2 regions of the Pseudoalteromonas sp. NZS11 genome follow, and region 2 is predicted to be linked to the other one. Evidence: predicted binding sites of a transcription regulator. Region 2 holds the regulator's gene; the other holds the start of a gene.

Region 1 (8,107 bases), on a different contig from region 2:
TTCGCTTTAGGCGGCTTAGCTTTAAACCCTGCATTACTATTTGGTGCTGGTTTATTAATAGGTGCGATTGCTATTGCTGCAATGTCATCTGATGTGACTGAAGAAGCTGAAGTTAAAACAAAAACGCTTTATGTTGGTAACCTTCCTTATCGTGCGAACGAAGGTGTGGTTCGTGCATTATTTGAAGAACAAGGCAAAGTATTCAATGTTCGTTTATTAAAGGATAAGAATACTGGCAAGCGTCGTGGCTTTGGTTTTGTTGAAATGGCGCAAGCTGATGCAGACAATGCAATTGCTAACTTGAACGATAGCGAGTTCCAACAACGTACTTTAAAGGTACGTGAAGCAAAACAAAAACAAGAAGATGATTCTAATGCTCTACGTACTGAGACGGATCAGTCAGTGTAACTAGCTTTACCGCTAGCTTATTGCTAAACACATCAGCCGTTGCATAATATTGCAGCGGCTTTTTTATGTCTGTTAGTTTATTCACACACAAGTTAAGTTGGTTAAGTAAGTAGTTGACTCTGTTTGCTATCGCTACACCTGAATCAAGTAATTTTACATTCCCTTCAAAATACTGACTAATAGGCTCTGCTAATATTGGAAAGTGCGTACATCCTAATACAAGTACATCTATAGTTTTATCTATATGTAGGTCATCAAGCACTTGATGCAACTTGTTTGTATCCAAAGACTCTGTAAAAAAGTATTGCTCAGCTAAAGTTACTAACTCCACACTGCTATATAGATTAACGGTTACATTACGTGCATGCTCAGTAATTAATGTTTTAGTGTATGAACTGGCGACCGTTGCCGGTGTGGCTAATAAGCCAATATGATTTGAACGTGTTAACTCTGCCGCAGGCTTTATTGCTGGCACAACACCTACTATAGGAATATCTGTCATTTGGCGAACAGCGCTAAGTGCAGATGTAGAAGCGGTATTACACGCTATTACAATTAAATCAACATTAAGCGTATTAGCTTTGATGAAATGAATAAGTGAGCATAATCGGTTAATGATGGTTTTTTGAGATTGAGCACCATAAGGTAGTAATGCATTATCCATAAAATAACTGTACTGAGCATTGGGGATACTTTGCTTTATATGCTCAAGTACAGTAGTTCCACCAATACCTGAATCAAAGACCATTATATGCGCTGACAAACTACCGTTCCCACTTTACTTTAAGAACGGCAGTTTGCCATGAGGTATTTATAAAAGAAAGTAGTTTAACTTTGCGTGGTTTCTAAATCAGTAAGCCTGTCGGCTGCCGAATTTAACTGATTAAGGTTTTCGAACATAGACTTTGTGTAATCTACTAACTTATCTATTTGCTCCTGATCTTGATTTAACCATTGGAGAATGCCAGCTAGCTGATTTTGTAATCCAAGCTCACCCGCTTTTTCAAAAGCATTTTTAAGGTCATCATTAAAAGGAGCTAAACCCTCCGCTACTTGTTTTTCTGGTGCTGGTCTATATTCTTCATAGCTTTTAACTGTTGCTATTGTTTTTGTTTGGCGTAAATCCATAGAAAAAGCCACCAGCTGATCGCTGTCTAAACTCAGCTCTTGCGCTTGTTCAAATGCTTCATCTAAATCACCACCAAAAAAGGTTTTACTTAAATCTTGTAAGTCTTCCATCATTACATTAATAGCTTCTTGCTCTTGCTCATTTAAGTCACCATTAACCGACATCGAAAATGATACCTGTCGAGATTGCGATGATGAGCTTGCAAACGACTCGCCATTATTGTTTTGCTGATAGCCACTTGCCGACTGAGATTCAAATGCATCTGCAAAGCTAATACTTACCTCGTCACCTTCTGCGGTGGTAAATTTATACTCTGCATTACTCGTCATACTGACATATTGAGCCTGGCTTATATTTACGCTGGCAGGTTGTGGGTTAAATAACGACTCTTCAAACTTATCGAGCCCATTGTAAATTCCCTCTTTGGACTTATTAATCCCCTCTTCCATGTCATCATTAAATACGCCTGTACCTTTGAGTTCATCAACAGCGTCGTCAATCCCTATTTGGACTCCTTTGCGCGCGTCGCCTAACATATCTTTGAGCTTTTCGTCATCAGCGCCGTTAGCTTTTGCTTTATTAACAGCACTACTTACAAAATCGAGTACGTTTTTTACTATTTCATTAAAATCAAATAGTGGTTTATCTGCTTTTTTTTCTGCGATAGGCAATCCAAGCTGCTCAGCCATTTTATCGCCAAGTACCTTTGCGGCCAACTCTCGGCCTCGTTGTTGATAGCTATCTTGAGGAGACGTAATTGTAGGTTGCTGTATATCAGCTTTATTATTGAATTTATTGATGTTGTTGTTTGGCATAAAGCCATAGTTACCTATTTTCATGATTCGTCTCCTAAGCGTGCGTAATTTATTATCGGCTATAACAATAAAAACTAAAGTACAATGTGCAATAAAACAGCATAAATGCTAGCCAAAACTAGACAAATACGTAGCGCTCCCTACAATAGCGCCGATAAACAGATCTTAGATAAGGTAGTAGCGTTAATGGCAGTTATTAAAATAGATACCACACAGTACCAAACGCAGTTAAGTGAAAAAGAGCAGCGTATTAGTGCACAATTCCAACGTTTTGGTGTGGAGCAACTAGAAGTATTTAGCTCAGAGCCAACTAACTACCGCCAACGTGCTGAATTTAGAGTATGGCACGACGGTGACGATCTGTTTCACATTATGTTTGATCAACAAACAAAAGAAAAAATCCGTGTTGATACATTTGATCCAGCAGCGCCTCTAGTTGGTGAAATAATGCAGGTGATGATTGAGCATCTTAAGCCTTGTGAAATATTACGTCGTAAGTTATTTCAAATCGATTACCTATCCACGCTAAGCGGTGAAATTTTAGTAAGCTTGCTTTATCACAAACCACTTGATGATGAATGGTTAAGTGAAATTAAAGCGCTTAAAGAAAAACTAAGCAGTAAATACAAAATTGACTTTATCGGCCGTGCTCGCAAACAAAAAGAAGTGCTGGGTGATGACTTTGTAACTGAGCGTTTAACAGTTAATGGTCAAGAGCTTATTTATCAACAAGTAGAAAATAGCTTTACTCAGCCTAATGCAAAAGTAAATATTAATATGCTGGAGTGGGCGCAAGATTTATGTAAACCACTTAAAAATGATTTATTAGAACTGTATTGCGGTAACGGTAACTTTTCAATTGCGTTAGCGGGCTGTTTTAATAAAGTATTAGCAACAGAAATATCAAAATCATCTGTTCATTCTGCTCAATACAATATTGCTAAAAACAACGTAGAGAACCTAGATATTATTCGTATGTCGAGTGAAGAGTTTACTCAAGCAATGAATGGCGAGCGTACTTTCTCTCGTTTAGACGGTATTGACCTTAAAAGCTATGACTGCCAAACCATATTAGTTGATCCACCGCGCGCGGGCATGGATGAATTAACGTGTGACTTAGTGGCTAACTACGAAAACATAATTTATATATCGTGTAATCCTGAAACCCTTGAGCGTGACCTTGATCACCTAACACGTACGCACAACGTTAAGCGCTTTGCTATATTTGATCAGTTCCCATATACACATCACATTGAGTCGGGTGTTTTCTTGCAGCGCAAATAACCAGCCAAAATTAAAGTGCCAGTACTTTTATAAGTGCTGGTATTTGCTCTTCGCTAAATACTTGAATACCATTTTTTATTAATAATGCTGTAGTTAAACCTAGCCCTTCGATTTTTACTCCGCGATGCTTTCCATCATATATTGTATTTCGTCCGCAAGAAGGGCTCGATTCTTTAAGTAGAGCAAAACGAACTTGATTCTTTTTACAGAGTTCTAGCGCTATATTAGCTCCAGTTTGAAACTGTTCTGTTACATCTTCTCCTAAATTAGTAACTACACTCCCCTGTATTATTTCAGCAGGAGCTCTAGGAGTAGGAAGCCCACCAGCGACCTCAGGACAAAACACAATTAATCTATTTTGTTTTTGCCACAAATTAAGCTGTGGATGCAAAATTGCGTGTCCTCTACCATCGTAGCGAACAGGCTGCCCTAGCAAACAACTCGATACTAATATTTTTTCCATCGCTATATCCTTATAAAGCAAAAAAGCTCCTTAAGGAGCTTTTTTTGTTTTAGCTAAATTTACTTGTTAGCTAAGTAATTAATCAGTTTGCTGATATCTTCTGGCTCAGTAATACCCGACTCACGACCTAGGTTTAATTTATACTTACCATTTACAATAAATGTAGGTACGCCACGTAGTGCGCCTTTTTCTTTAAAGTAGTCTTGATCACGTTTCATTTTAGAGCTTAGCGTACGTACCGAAAAGCTTTTAAACAGCTTATCAAACTTATCGCCATCAACGCCCTGCGCTACAAATATATCTTTTACATCTGCAAGCTCATTAAATTTAGCGCGTTTTGTATGGATATGATTAAAAATTGCAGAGACAATTTTATCTTTTTGCGGAAGTACTTCTGCAGTAGCGAGTGCTTGGCTCATCATCTGTTGGTTTTCTGGGTCGCGTACACCTACAAAATCAACATGGCTTTTTTTAAATTTAACGTTTTTATCAAGCTTAGGCTTAAACTCACCAATTAGTGCTTCCATGTTATTACATGCAGGGCAGTAAAATGAGAAAAACTCTTTGATTTCTGGCTTTTTAGTTGCACGCTCAGAAACAACGTCGTAATGCACGCCTTCTTCATACGTTGCTGCAAAGCTTGTTGCCGCCATAGGAAGTAGTACTGCAAGCAAACCTGCTTTAACTAATTTAATCATTATTATGCTCCGAAATTTATAGTGCTAATAAAAACGCTACTAACTCATCAAGTTCTTTTTGATTTTTGATGGTGTTGAGGTTTATTTTATATTTATCGTTAACAATAAAAGTAGGTACACCTGTAAGTGCGCCTAATTTTGAATATTTATTTTGTTTGTTTTGCATTGCTTGCTCAGCCGAAATAACTGGCATGCTTGCAATTTCTTGATCAAACGTTGCGCTATCAATACCGTTTACTTCAAGTAATTTTTTAACGTCTTTCATTTCAGTTAAAGGAGCACGCTGAACATGAATACTTTTAAAAATTTGATCGCTAATACTCTGCGCCTGACCATGCTGCTTAGCAATTAAGTAGGCAAAGCTTAAATTACTTTGTGCTTGTGGCGACACGCCACCTAAAAAGTTCACGTGGTTTTTAATAAACTCAGCGCCTTCTGGCAGGCCTTGTTCAATTGCTTTTGCTACTGGTTCAAACTTAAAACAATGTGGACAGTAAAATGAGAAAAATTCGGTTACTTGTGGTGATGTACTTTTGTCTACATCAATAACAGTGTATTGATTATCAACTTCAAACTGTGCAGCAAGTGCTGCAAATGGTAAACATAAAAGTAATAAACTCAGTTTTAATTTTTTAAGCATTTGTATCTCGTTGTACTTGTCTTTAAATAAAATATTACGGCAATAACTTTAACGGTGCTTCTTGCAGTGCTGCAAGTTGCTCCTTCAGTGCTAAAATTTGTTGCTCCCAGTATTTGTCATCAGCAAACCATGTAAAGTTCCGCACAAAGGCAGGATCGCTCCATCGTTTAGCTACCCATCCCATATAATGGATAATACGCATCGCTCGCAGCGGTTCAATTAATTTGAGTTGAGAGTGATCAAAATCACAAAACTCTTCATACGCATTCACAAGGGTGTCTAACTGTAACAGTTGCGTCGCTCTATCGCCACTGAGCATCATCCATAAATCTTGGATTGCAGGACCTTGGCGGCTGTCATCTAAATCAACAAACATGAGCGCATCACCTGCCCACAAAATATTACCAACGTGGCAGTCACCATGTAAGCGAATACTTTGCACATCTTTATACTGTTTTTGCGCCTGCTCTATCACTAAATCTAAAATAGTATAAAAGGCAGTATTTATTCCCATAGGCACTAAGTTACTTTTTTGAAGATGAACTTTGGCTGTATGTAAATACTCCTCGCAGGTAACTGTTGGCCTATAAGTAAAAGGCTTTGTTTTAGCTACTTGGTGCATACGGCCAATTAAACGCCCCATTACATCAAGTTGATCTAAGTTATCAACCTCAAATAAACGCCCGCCGACACTTGGAAACAACACAAACAAATAACCTTCGTGTTCAAACAAGCTTTTCCCATTATATAAAATAGGGGCAACAACAGGCACTTCCGCTTCTGCCAGTTCAAATGCAAAATCATGCTCTTCTTGAATTTGCTCTTTACTCCAGCGCTCTGGGCGATAAAACTTCACTACGTAACGCAGGCCATCATCGGCTTTAAATTGGTACACTCTGTTTTCATAGCTATTGAGTGCCAACAAACCAGATTCGGCGTACACACCTACGCTTTCTATTGCATCGAGTATTAGGTCAGGTGTTAAGTCAATAAAACTAAATTTACTCATACTCTTCTTATATAAAATAAAAAGCGGGTTATATACCCGCTTTTGTTAATTGCTATATCAACTTACCTATTTAAGGTAGGTTGTGATTATCGCGCTTTAAAAAAGTTACTCGACTGCGATATTGTCTCATCCGGCTCATCTACCGGTGAAAGCACAAAGTTAAACTCTGTCATCGACACCTTCAAATCATAAGGGTCCATTACAAGCGACAATGGCACATTATGAGATTGCCCTGCCTGCACAGTAAATGACTGCTTACCAATATACTTAAAGTTATCTAACCCTTGCACTTTAATATTAAAGGTTTGCTCGTACTGCGCTTTATTAATTACCTTTAATGTATAGGTGTTCTCTACTAAACCATCAAAATCGACACGATATAATTGATTTCGATCACGAATGATATCAAAGTCCATTGTTTTACGCAGCGCTATATTAGCTACAAGTGCTCCCGTAAGCACAACAAGTATGACCGTGTAACCAATGATTTTAGCTCGTAGTGGATTCGTTTTATTTTCTGGGGTTTCGAGGTTTCGCTCTGTCGTATATGAAATAAGCCCACGCGGGTATTCCATTTTATCCATTACGCCATCACACGCATCAATACATGCACCACAGTTAATACACTCAGCTTGTAACCCATTTCTAATATCAATACCTGTTGGGCACACTTGAACACACAAGTTACAGTCTATACAGTCGCCTAGCTCTAAATCTTCATGATCTACTTTACGTGAACGAGGACCACGGCTTTCACCACGGCTTTCGTCGTACGTTACAGTGTATGTATCTTTATCAAACATAGCTGATTGAAAACGAGAGTAAGGGCAAATGTGTAAACACATAATTTCTCGCATCCAACCGGCATTACCATAGGTACACGCAGCAAAGAAAATAATACTGACTAGTGCATAACCACCCACGTTAAACGTTACAAAATCAGGAAGTAACTCTCTGATTGGCGTAAAGTAACCCACAAAAGAAATAGCGGTATATAACGAAAACAATACCCAACTAGTATGCTTTGCCGTTTTACGCCAAAACTTATCAAAATTCATGGGTCTTTGATCGAGTTTTTTACGCTGATTAGCTGTGCCTTCAAGCTTTTCTTCAAACCAAATAAAAATAAAGGTCCAAACAGTTTGCGGACATGTGTAGCCACACCACACCCGTCCATAGAAGGTGGTCACTAAAAACAGCGCAAATGCTGCCAGCATAAAAATAAACGCTAATATGGTAAAATCTTGAGGCCATAGCGTTAAACCAAAAATATTGTATTTTTGACCAATTAGATCAAACAGTACTGCTTGCTGGCCGTTAAAATTAATCCAAGGAAGTAACATAAACGCAAGTAGGCCTAAAAAGCCAATGCGCTGCCTAAGTAATTGATGTAGGCCTTTTACGGCACGCACATAAATACGATTTCGGGGATTGAACCTATCATCTTGACGGCTTAAATCCGGTTTTTGGATTTTCACCTCTACAGGGATATTCTTTACTTTAATTTGCTTGTCCATCGAAGTTCCTCAACGCCGCTTGGAAATAAAAATCCAGCAATACTCAAGTACTCTATACTTAAAGCTAGCAAGTTACTTGCTAGGCAGATTTACTTTAATAAATTGCCTTCTCGAATACTTTCAGATATTTCAGAAATATCTGAC
Region 2 (8,107 bases):
TAAAGATATGCGCACAGCACTTAAAGAAGTTAAAGATGAGTTAGGTGTTGATGCGGTTATTATGTCAAATAAGAAGCTGGCTAACGGTGTAGAAATTGTAGCGGCAGTTGATTATGACAAAGCAGCCCCTAAAGTAGCAGCGCAACCACAACGTACTGCAGAGCCGCGTGCTCAAGCACCACAGCAAAGTATGCATAATTTTGTAAAACCAGAGCCTCAGCGTGCCAAACCAGAGCCGCAGGCAAAAGTGGCTGACAGCCTACAGGCTTTGTTAGAGCGCCAATCACCGCGTCCTCGCTCCCCTGAACTTGCATCAATGTTTTCACAATCAGGTATTGATACTACCGATAACTATCAAGAACCAGTTATGGAACAGCGTACTAAAAATATGTTTGCTCCTGAAAATGCAGCGCCAGTTCGTCCACAAACTCAAGCGGATAGCTTAGGTTTTGATGATTTAGACAGCGACTTTGATGATTTAGATAGTCCAGTAACGGCTCGCCAACAAACACCCAATAATGAAAGCGAAGAAATGACAACAATGCGTGAAGAAATGAACGCAATTCGTCAATTACTTGAGCATCAAGTATCAGGCTTAATGCAGCAAGATATGGCGCGTCGCGATCCAACACGCGCTTGCATGGTTGACCGCTTAGTCGGTATGGGTATTGATAAAGAAGTCGCGCAACAAATGGCATGTTTTGTACCTGATGATGTATCTCGTAAGCAAGGCTGGAAAGCGTTGTTAACGATGGTCGAAGATCAAATGCAAACAACCAATAATGAAATACTTCGCCAAGGTGGTGTATATGCGTTAGTGGGTCCAACAGGTGTTGGTAAAACAACAACAGTTGCTAAGCTTGCAGCGTTAGGCGCACAAAAATATGGCGCTGATAAAGTGGCCTTAATAACCACTGATACATACAGAATTGGTGCTTATGAACAGCTTGCTACTTACGGCCGTATTATTGGTTGTGGTGTAAAGCAAGTTAAAGATGCTAATGAATTAGCTGAAGTTTTATATCATTTACGAAATAAACGTCTAGTATTAATTGATACAGCAGGTATGAGTCAGCGAGATTTACGTTTAACTGAGCAGTTAAACACGTTAATGCGTAACCAACGTGTGGATATTCGCAGTTACTTAGTACTAAGCGCGACGGCACAAATTAATGTATTACAAGAAACAGTACGTCACTTTAAAAAAGTACAGTTAAGTGGTTGTATTTTCACTAAGTTAGATGAATCATTAAGTTTGGGTGAGATAATTAGTATTGCGATTCAAAATCGCCTTCCAATAGGGTATCTTACTAACGGTCAACGAGTGCCAGAAGATATTCGTGTTGCAAATGCTGAAAAACTAGTGAAAAAGGCTGAGCAGTTATATTTAAAAAGAACAAAAGCACAACATTCAAGGCACCAAGCAGTGGCGCCAAGTACAGTAGGGATGTATGATTAACACAGTATTAGATCAAGCAAGCGGCCTGCGCAAAATGAGTCAAAACAATAACAACGGCGTAAAAGTTATCGCTGTAACCGGTGGTAAAGGTGGGGTGGGGAAAACAAATGTTTCTCTAAATACTGCTATTGCACTAGGGCAACAAGGTAATAGAGTATTAGTGCTGGATGCTGACTTAGGTTTAGCAAACTGTGATGTGATGCTTGGTTTACGTGTAGAGCGCAATTTATCACACGTTTTGTCAGGTGAATGTGAGCTTGACGAGATTTTAGTTGAAGGGCCTGCTGGTATTAAAATTGTACCCGCTACATCGGGCTCGCAAAGTATGGTTGAATTATCGCCATCTGAGCATGCCGGGCTAATTCGTGCATTTAGCGAATTGAATACCGAATTTGATATTTTAATTGTAGATACAGCCGCTGGTATTTCAGACATGGTGCTAAGCTTCTCACGAGCAGCACAAGATGTAATGGTTGTAGTGTGCGATGAACCAACATCAATAACCGATGCTTACGCACTTATTAAAGTATTAAGCCGCGAGCACGGTGTTTATAAGTTCAAAATTGTTGCCAATATGGTCCGCAGTATGCGTGAAGGCACTGAATTGTTTGCAAAACTATCTAAAGTTACCGATCGCTTTTTAGATGTTTCAATGGAGCTAGTAGCAACGGTTCCTTATGACGAAAATATGCGCAAAGCAACACGTCGCCAAAAGGTGATTGTTGAGCTCTTTCCAAGTTCGCCAGCCGCTCTCGCGTTCAAAGCGCTGGCGACAAAAGCAGTTAAATGGCCAATACCAAATCAACCATCTGGGCATTTAGAGTTTTTCATTGAGAAACTAGTAAACGGCTAATTATGACAACATTGGTGAATAGAGCTATGGGATATCAATCAACACAAAACTTAAATGTGATTGTTGAGAAACATGCATCACTTGTTAAAAAAGTGGCATGTCATCTAATTGCTCGATTACCACCTAGCGTTCAGCTTGATGATTTAATTCAATCAGGAATGATAGGTTTAATAGAAGCTTCAAAAAACTTTGATGCAACAAAAGGCGCAAGCTTTGAAACCTTCGCCGGTATTCGTATTCGCGGGGCTATGCTTGATGAAATGCGCCGTGGTGATTGGGCTCCTCGTTCAGTACACCGTAAAAGCCGACAAGTTGCAGAGGCAATTACTGGGCTCGAAAGCAGTCTGAATCGCGAACCAACAGATACAGAAGTTGCTGAAAAACTTGAAATTTCACTCAATGAGTACCATCATATTTTAAATGATGTTAATACCAGTAAAGTATTAGGCATAGAAGACCTTGGTGTAGATGAGGATGTTATTACTCCCGTAGGCCAAGATTTAGCGCTAGACAAACCTTTTAATAATGTTAAAAATGATCGGTTTAATGAGTCTTTGCTAAATGCAATAAAGTCATTACCAGAGCGTGATGCAATGGTACTTTCTTTATACTATAACGATGAAATGAATTTAAAAGAAATAGGACATATACTCGATGTAAGCGAATCGCGTGTAAGTCAGATACATGGTCAGGCGATGATTAAGCTTAAAGCTAAAATCAATGACTGGATAAACTAGTAGTAAGTAAACTAAGGTTAATACCTCACTGGGGGATGTTTTGGATAAAAACATGAAAATTCTTGTAGTTGATGATTTTTCAACGATGAGACGAATTATAAAAAACCTATTACGTGACTTAGGTTTCACTAACGTTCAAGAAGCTGATGACGGGTCTACAGCTTTGCCTATGTTACAAAATCAAGTGTTTGATTTTGTGGTTACAGATTGGAATATGCCGGGAATGCAAGGTATTGACCTTTTAAGAGCAATTCGTGCAGATGATAAGTTAAAACATATCCCTGTATTGATGGTAACGGCAGAAGCTAAAAAAGAACAAATAATAGCTGCAGCGCAAGCTGGCGTTAATGGTTATATTGTTAAGCCATTTACGGCTGGAACATTAAAAACTAAATTAGAAAAAGTATTTGAACGCTTAGGCTAATGATGGGGGAGAGGCTTATGTCAGCACCAGCTGCGCCTCAAATAACGTTAGAACAAGCTCGTCAACTCGTCATTTATTTAGAAAACGATGAGCAAGATAAAGCTAATCAGTTGATTTTAGAGACAGCTTCGCAAGAGCAGTCTAAATTATTTGCTGAAGTTGGGAAGTTGACTCGTCAACTGCACGAAGCACTTAAAAGCTTTGAGCTTGATACTCGCTTAACTAACATAACGACAGATGCGATTCCAGATGCTAAAAAGCGGCTTAATTATGTTATAGAAATGACAGAAAATGCGGCTAATAAAACAATGGATGCTGTTGAGGCTAGTTTACCTATAGCTCAGCAACTTGCAGATGAAATATCTCATATCAAACCGACATGGGATCGTTTAATGAGCCGGGAGATTGAGCTTGGTGAGTTTAAACAACTTTGCCATAGTATCGATAAGTTTATGAATAACTCTCATCATAAAACGGATGAGCTTCAAAGCTTAATGACAAATGTACTAATGGCTCAAGACTATCAAGACTTAACAGGTCAAGTTATTCGCCGTGTTATAGAACTTGTTAGAGAAGTAGAAGAAAGCTTACTTCATCTTTTAACAGCGTTTGCTGAACAAGATGACAGTGACAACACAGCGAATAAAGTAGAACAACAAAAAATAAAAGAACCAGTTGCCACACAAACTTTAGCAGGTCCTGAAGGCCCTATTATTGATAAAGAATCGCGTAATGATGTTGTATCTGATCAAGATGAAGTCGATGATCTTTTATCAAGTTTGGGCTTCTAAGAGGAGAGTAACTGCATGTTTGAAGTCGATGAAGATATTTTACAAGACTTTCTTGTAGAGGCAGGAGAAATCCTAGAGCTTTTATCTGAACAGTTAGTTGAACTGGAAAATAATCCAGAAGATACAGAGTTACTAAATGCCATATTTAGAGGCTTTCACACTGTAAAAGGTGGTGCAGGCTTTTTAGCTATGACAGAACTTGTTGATGCTTGCCACGGCGCTGAAAACGTATTTGATTTACTACGTCAAGGCGTGCGAACGGTCAATTCAGAGTTAATGGATGTTATTTTACAAGCGCTCGACACCATTAATGAAATGTTCGCGACTATCCAAAATAGGGATAAGCCAGAACCAGCAGATCCTGAGTTACTTCAAACCCTCCACATTTTGGGCCTACCTCCAACAGAAGCCGAGCTTAACGGAGTCGCTTCAGAAACTGACGTTGAACAACCTCTTGATGAAGTAGTTGATACGCCAATAGCTGATGAGGAAGATCCATTTGCATTTGATGAAATGTTTAGCGGAACTCCTTCGGTTAGTGATGCTGAAATAAACGAAATCACTGAAGATGAATTTGAAAACTTACTTGATGAACTACACGGTAAAGGACAAGGTCCTGCAGTTGAAAAGCCAGTAGCAAGTAGTAGTGATTTTAATGGTGATATTACTGATGATGAATTTGACAGCTTATTAGACGAGTTACATGGAGTTGGCAGTTTTGGTGAGGTTGCGAGTAAAGCACCTGAGCAAAGTAGTGTAGTTAAAGCACCTGTAGAACCAGCTAAACCAGCGTCAAATACTGCTAATTCATCAGATGATGAAATTAGTGATGATGAATTTGAAGCGCTTCTTGATGAACTTCATGGTAAAGGCACTGCACCTAAATCAATAGAAAGCACTCCAGCTGTGAAACAGCCCAATATCCCAGCTAAACCAGCTGCAAAAGCGAGTGTGCCTGTAAAAAAACCAGAACCTGTAAAAGCACCCGCTTCTAAACCGGTAGAAAAACCGGTTGCTAAAGCAGCGCCAGCAACGCCTAAAAAATCAGCGCCACCAGCAGCAGAGACGACAGTTCGCGTAGATACAAAACGACTTGACCAAATTATGAATATGGTTGGTGAGTTAGTACTTGTGCGAAATCGTTTGGTTAGTTTAGCGACCAATTCAGACAGTGAAGCAATGGGTAAAGCAATCTCTAACTTAGATGTAGTGACTGCTGATATTCAAGGCGCGGTTATGCAAACGCGAATGCAACCAATTAAAAAGGTATTTGGTCGTTTCCCTCGCGTAGTACGCGATTTAGCACGCAGCTTAAACAAAGACATTGACTTACAACTTGTAGGTGAAGAAACCGATTTAGATAAAAACTTAGTGGAAGCACTAGCCGATCCGCTTGTGCATTTAGTTCGAAACTCAGTTGACCACGGTATTGAAATGCCAGCTGTTCGTGAGGCTGCCGGTAAGCCTAGAACAGGTAATGTTACTTTATCAGCGTCTCAGGAAGGCGACCATATTTTGTTGACCATTAAAGATGATGGCGCTGGTATGGATGCTGAGAAACTGAAAAAAATAGCAATTAGTAAAGGCGTGCTCGATCACGATCAAGCGAGTCGACTTTCTGACACTGAAGCATACAACCTAATTTTTGCACCTGGCTTTTCTACAAAAGAAGAGATATCTGATATTTCAGGTCGTGGTGTTGGAATGGATGTGGTGAAAACTAAAATCACCCAATTAAACGGCTCTGTAAGTATTCAATCTGAGTTAGGTGTAGGTACTATTTTAGAGATAAAAGTACCACTTACCTTAGCCATATTACCGACCTTAATGGTAATTGTTGGCGCACAAACATTTGCGTTACCACTTGCAGGTGTTAGTGAAATATTCAACTTAGATTTAACGAAAACAAATGTGGTTGATGGGCAATTAACAATTATTGTGCGTAAAAAGGCAATACCGTTATTCTACCTCGAGCACTGGTTAGTTAAAGGCTCAGATCGTTCACAGCGAAAAGCAAAAGGCCATGTAGTTATTGTGCAAATTGGTACGCAGCAAATTGGTTTTGTTGTTGACTCATTAATTGGCCAAGAAGAAGTAGTGATTAAGCCGCTTGATGCGTTACTTCAAGGAACACCAGGTATGGCAGGTGCTACAATAACTTCGGATGGTGGCATTGCACTGATTTTAGACGTTCCAAACATGTTAAAACATTACGCAGGCTAATAATAAAGTAGGTATTTAATATATACCTACGCATAAATTTAATAAGAGAGCTAAATGGCCGTTAAAGTTTTAGTTGTTGATGATTCAAGCTTTTTTCGCCGCAGGGTAAGCGAAATTCTTGAGCAAGATAGCGACATACAAGTTATAGGCTTTGCTGTGAATGGCAGAGAAGCTGTTGAAAAAGCAGCTCAGCTACGTCCAGATATGATCACTATGGATGTCGAAATGCCTGTGCTTGATGGTATTAGCGCAGTTAAAGAGATAATGGCGAGTAATCCAACCCCGATCTTAATGTTTTCATCACTAACACGTGATGGCGCAACAGCAACGTTTGATGCGCTAGATGCTGGAGCAATGGATTTTTTACCGAAAAAATTTGAAGACATCGCTCGCAATAATGAAGACGCTATAAAGCTTTTACAAAATAAAGTGAAAGATATAGGGCGAAGACGTTTACCGCGAACGTTTAAAGCTGCAACACCACCTAAGCCAGTAATATCAACTAAACCGATAACAAGCTCACTTTCGCAAAGAACAAACACACTAACGCCTTCGATAAAACAACCCGATAGAAGCTTTCAAAGAGCAGCCCCTACAACATCGTCAGGTTCAAATATTGCCTCAATGCGAGCAAGTGGAAAGCAATACCAGCTTGTGGCTATTGGCACTTCTACAGGTGGCCCTGTTGCACTACAAACTATATTAACTCAATTGCCTGCTAATTTCCCTCATCCTATTTTGCTTATTCAGCATATGCCAGCTGCTTTTACACCTGCATTTGCGGCACGTTTAAATGGTCTGTGCCAAATAAAAGTGAAAGAAGCGCAACAAGGTGACCGCTTACAACCAGGAACTGCTTATCTAGCGCCTGGCGGACAGCAGATGATGGTAGAAGGGCGTGGTGCAAATAGAACTCTGCGCGTATTTGAAGATCATAGCGAGAGAATAAGTTATAAACCGAGTGTAGATGTAACTTTTGCCAGTGCAGCAAAAACGTATCAAGGCGATGTGCTTGCTATCGTTTTAACAGGCATGGGCGCTGATGGACGTGACGGTGCAAGAATGTTAAAACAAACGGGTGCAACCATTTGGGCACAGGATGAAAAAAGCTGTGTTGTTTATGGAATGCCTCAAGCCATTGCTAATGCGGGGCTTTCGAGTGAAAGTTTAGCATTAAGCGATGTTGCAGCACGTATCAAGAGAGAGGTAGGTTGTGGATAAACTCTCAATATTTGGACTATTTGTAGCACTTGGTGCAATAGGTCTAGGTTACTCTTTAGAAGGCGGCGTTGTTTCTGCTTTATTTAATGGTCCTGCCCTTATTATTGTATTAGGCGGCACGCTTGGTGCTGTTATGTTGCAAACATCAGCAAGTACCTTTAAAAAAATGCTAAATATGAGCTCTTGGGTTTTTGTTGCGCCACAATATGATATTGAAGATGCAATAGAGCAAGTTAAGCGGTGGTCTCATAAGGCACGTCAAGAAGGTTACTTAGCGCTTGAAAACGAAGCGCTAGCTCACCCAGATGCATATGCAGCAAAAGGTTTAAGCTTGCTTGTAGATGGCTGCTCAGAGCAAAAACTACGTGACACGCTTGAAATTGATTTACTGCTAGAACG

The links. Region 2 encodes FliA, which starts transcription of late flagellar genes. Its sites were predicted from a motif close to CTAAAGNTNNNNNNNNNNNNGCCGATA; they were not measured.
Region 1: a site for FliA is predicted at 2,406-2,432, ahead of I6E82_RS19405 (DUF5610 domain-containing protein). Genes of this name have one in related genera too.

What each region holds. Positions count from the first base shown of each region.
Region 1 covers NZ_JADYWP010000017.1:413-8,519, forward strand. The annotation lists gene I6E82_RS19395 (RNA recognition motif domain-containing protein) at 1-408, shown strand, start outside; gene murI (glutamate racemase) at 371-1,171, opposite strand; gene I6E82_RS19405 (DUF5610 domain-containing protein) at 1,237-2,376, opposite strand; gene trmA (tRNA (uridine(54)-C5)-methyltransferase TrmA) at 2,539-3,636, shown strand; gene I6E82_RS19415 (DUF523 domain-containing protein) at 3,647-4,099, opposite strand; gene I6E82_RS19420 (thiol:disulfide interchange protein DsbA/DsbL) at 4,159-4,797, opposite strand; gene I6E82_RS19425 (thiol:disulfide interchange protein DsbA/DsbL) at 4,814-5,437, opposite strand; gene I6E82_RS19430 (serine/threonine protein kinase) at 5,472-6,446, opposite strand; gene ccoG (cytochrome c oxidase accessory protein CcoG) at 6,533-7,963, opposite strand.
Region 2 covers NZ_JADYWP010000001.1:668,781-676,887, forward strand. The annotation lists gene flhF (flagellar biosynthesis protein FlhF) at 1-1,459, shown strand, start outside; gene I6E82_RS02925 (MinD/ParA family ATP-binding protein) at 1,452-2,312, shown strand; gene I6E82_RS02930 (RNA polymerase sigma factor FliA) at 2,339-3,049, shown strand; gene cheY (chemotaxis response regulator CheY) at 3,090-3,473, shown strand; gene I6E82_RS02940 (protein phosphatase CheZ) at 3,491-4,264, shown strand; gene I6E82_RS02945 (chemotaxis protein CheA) at 4,280-6,487, shown strand; gene I6E82_RS02950 (protein-glutamate methylesterase/protein-glutamine glutaminase) at 6,542-7,708, shown strand; gene I6E82_RS02955 (flagellar motor protein) at 7,701-8,107, shown strand, end outside.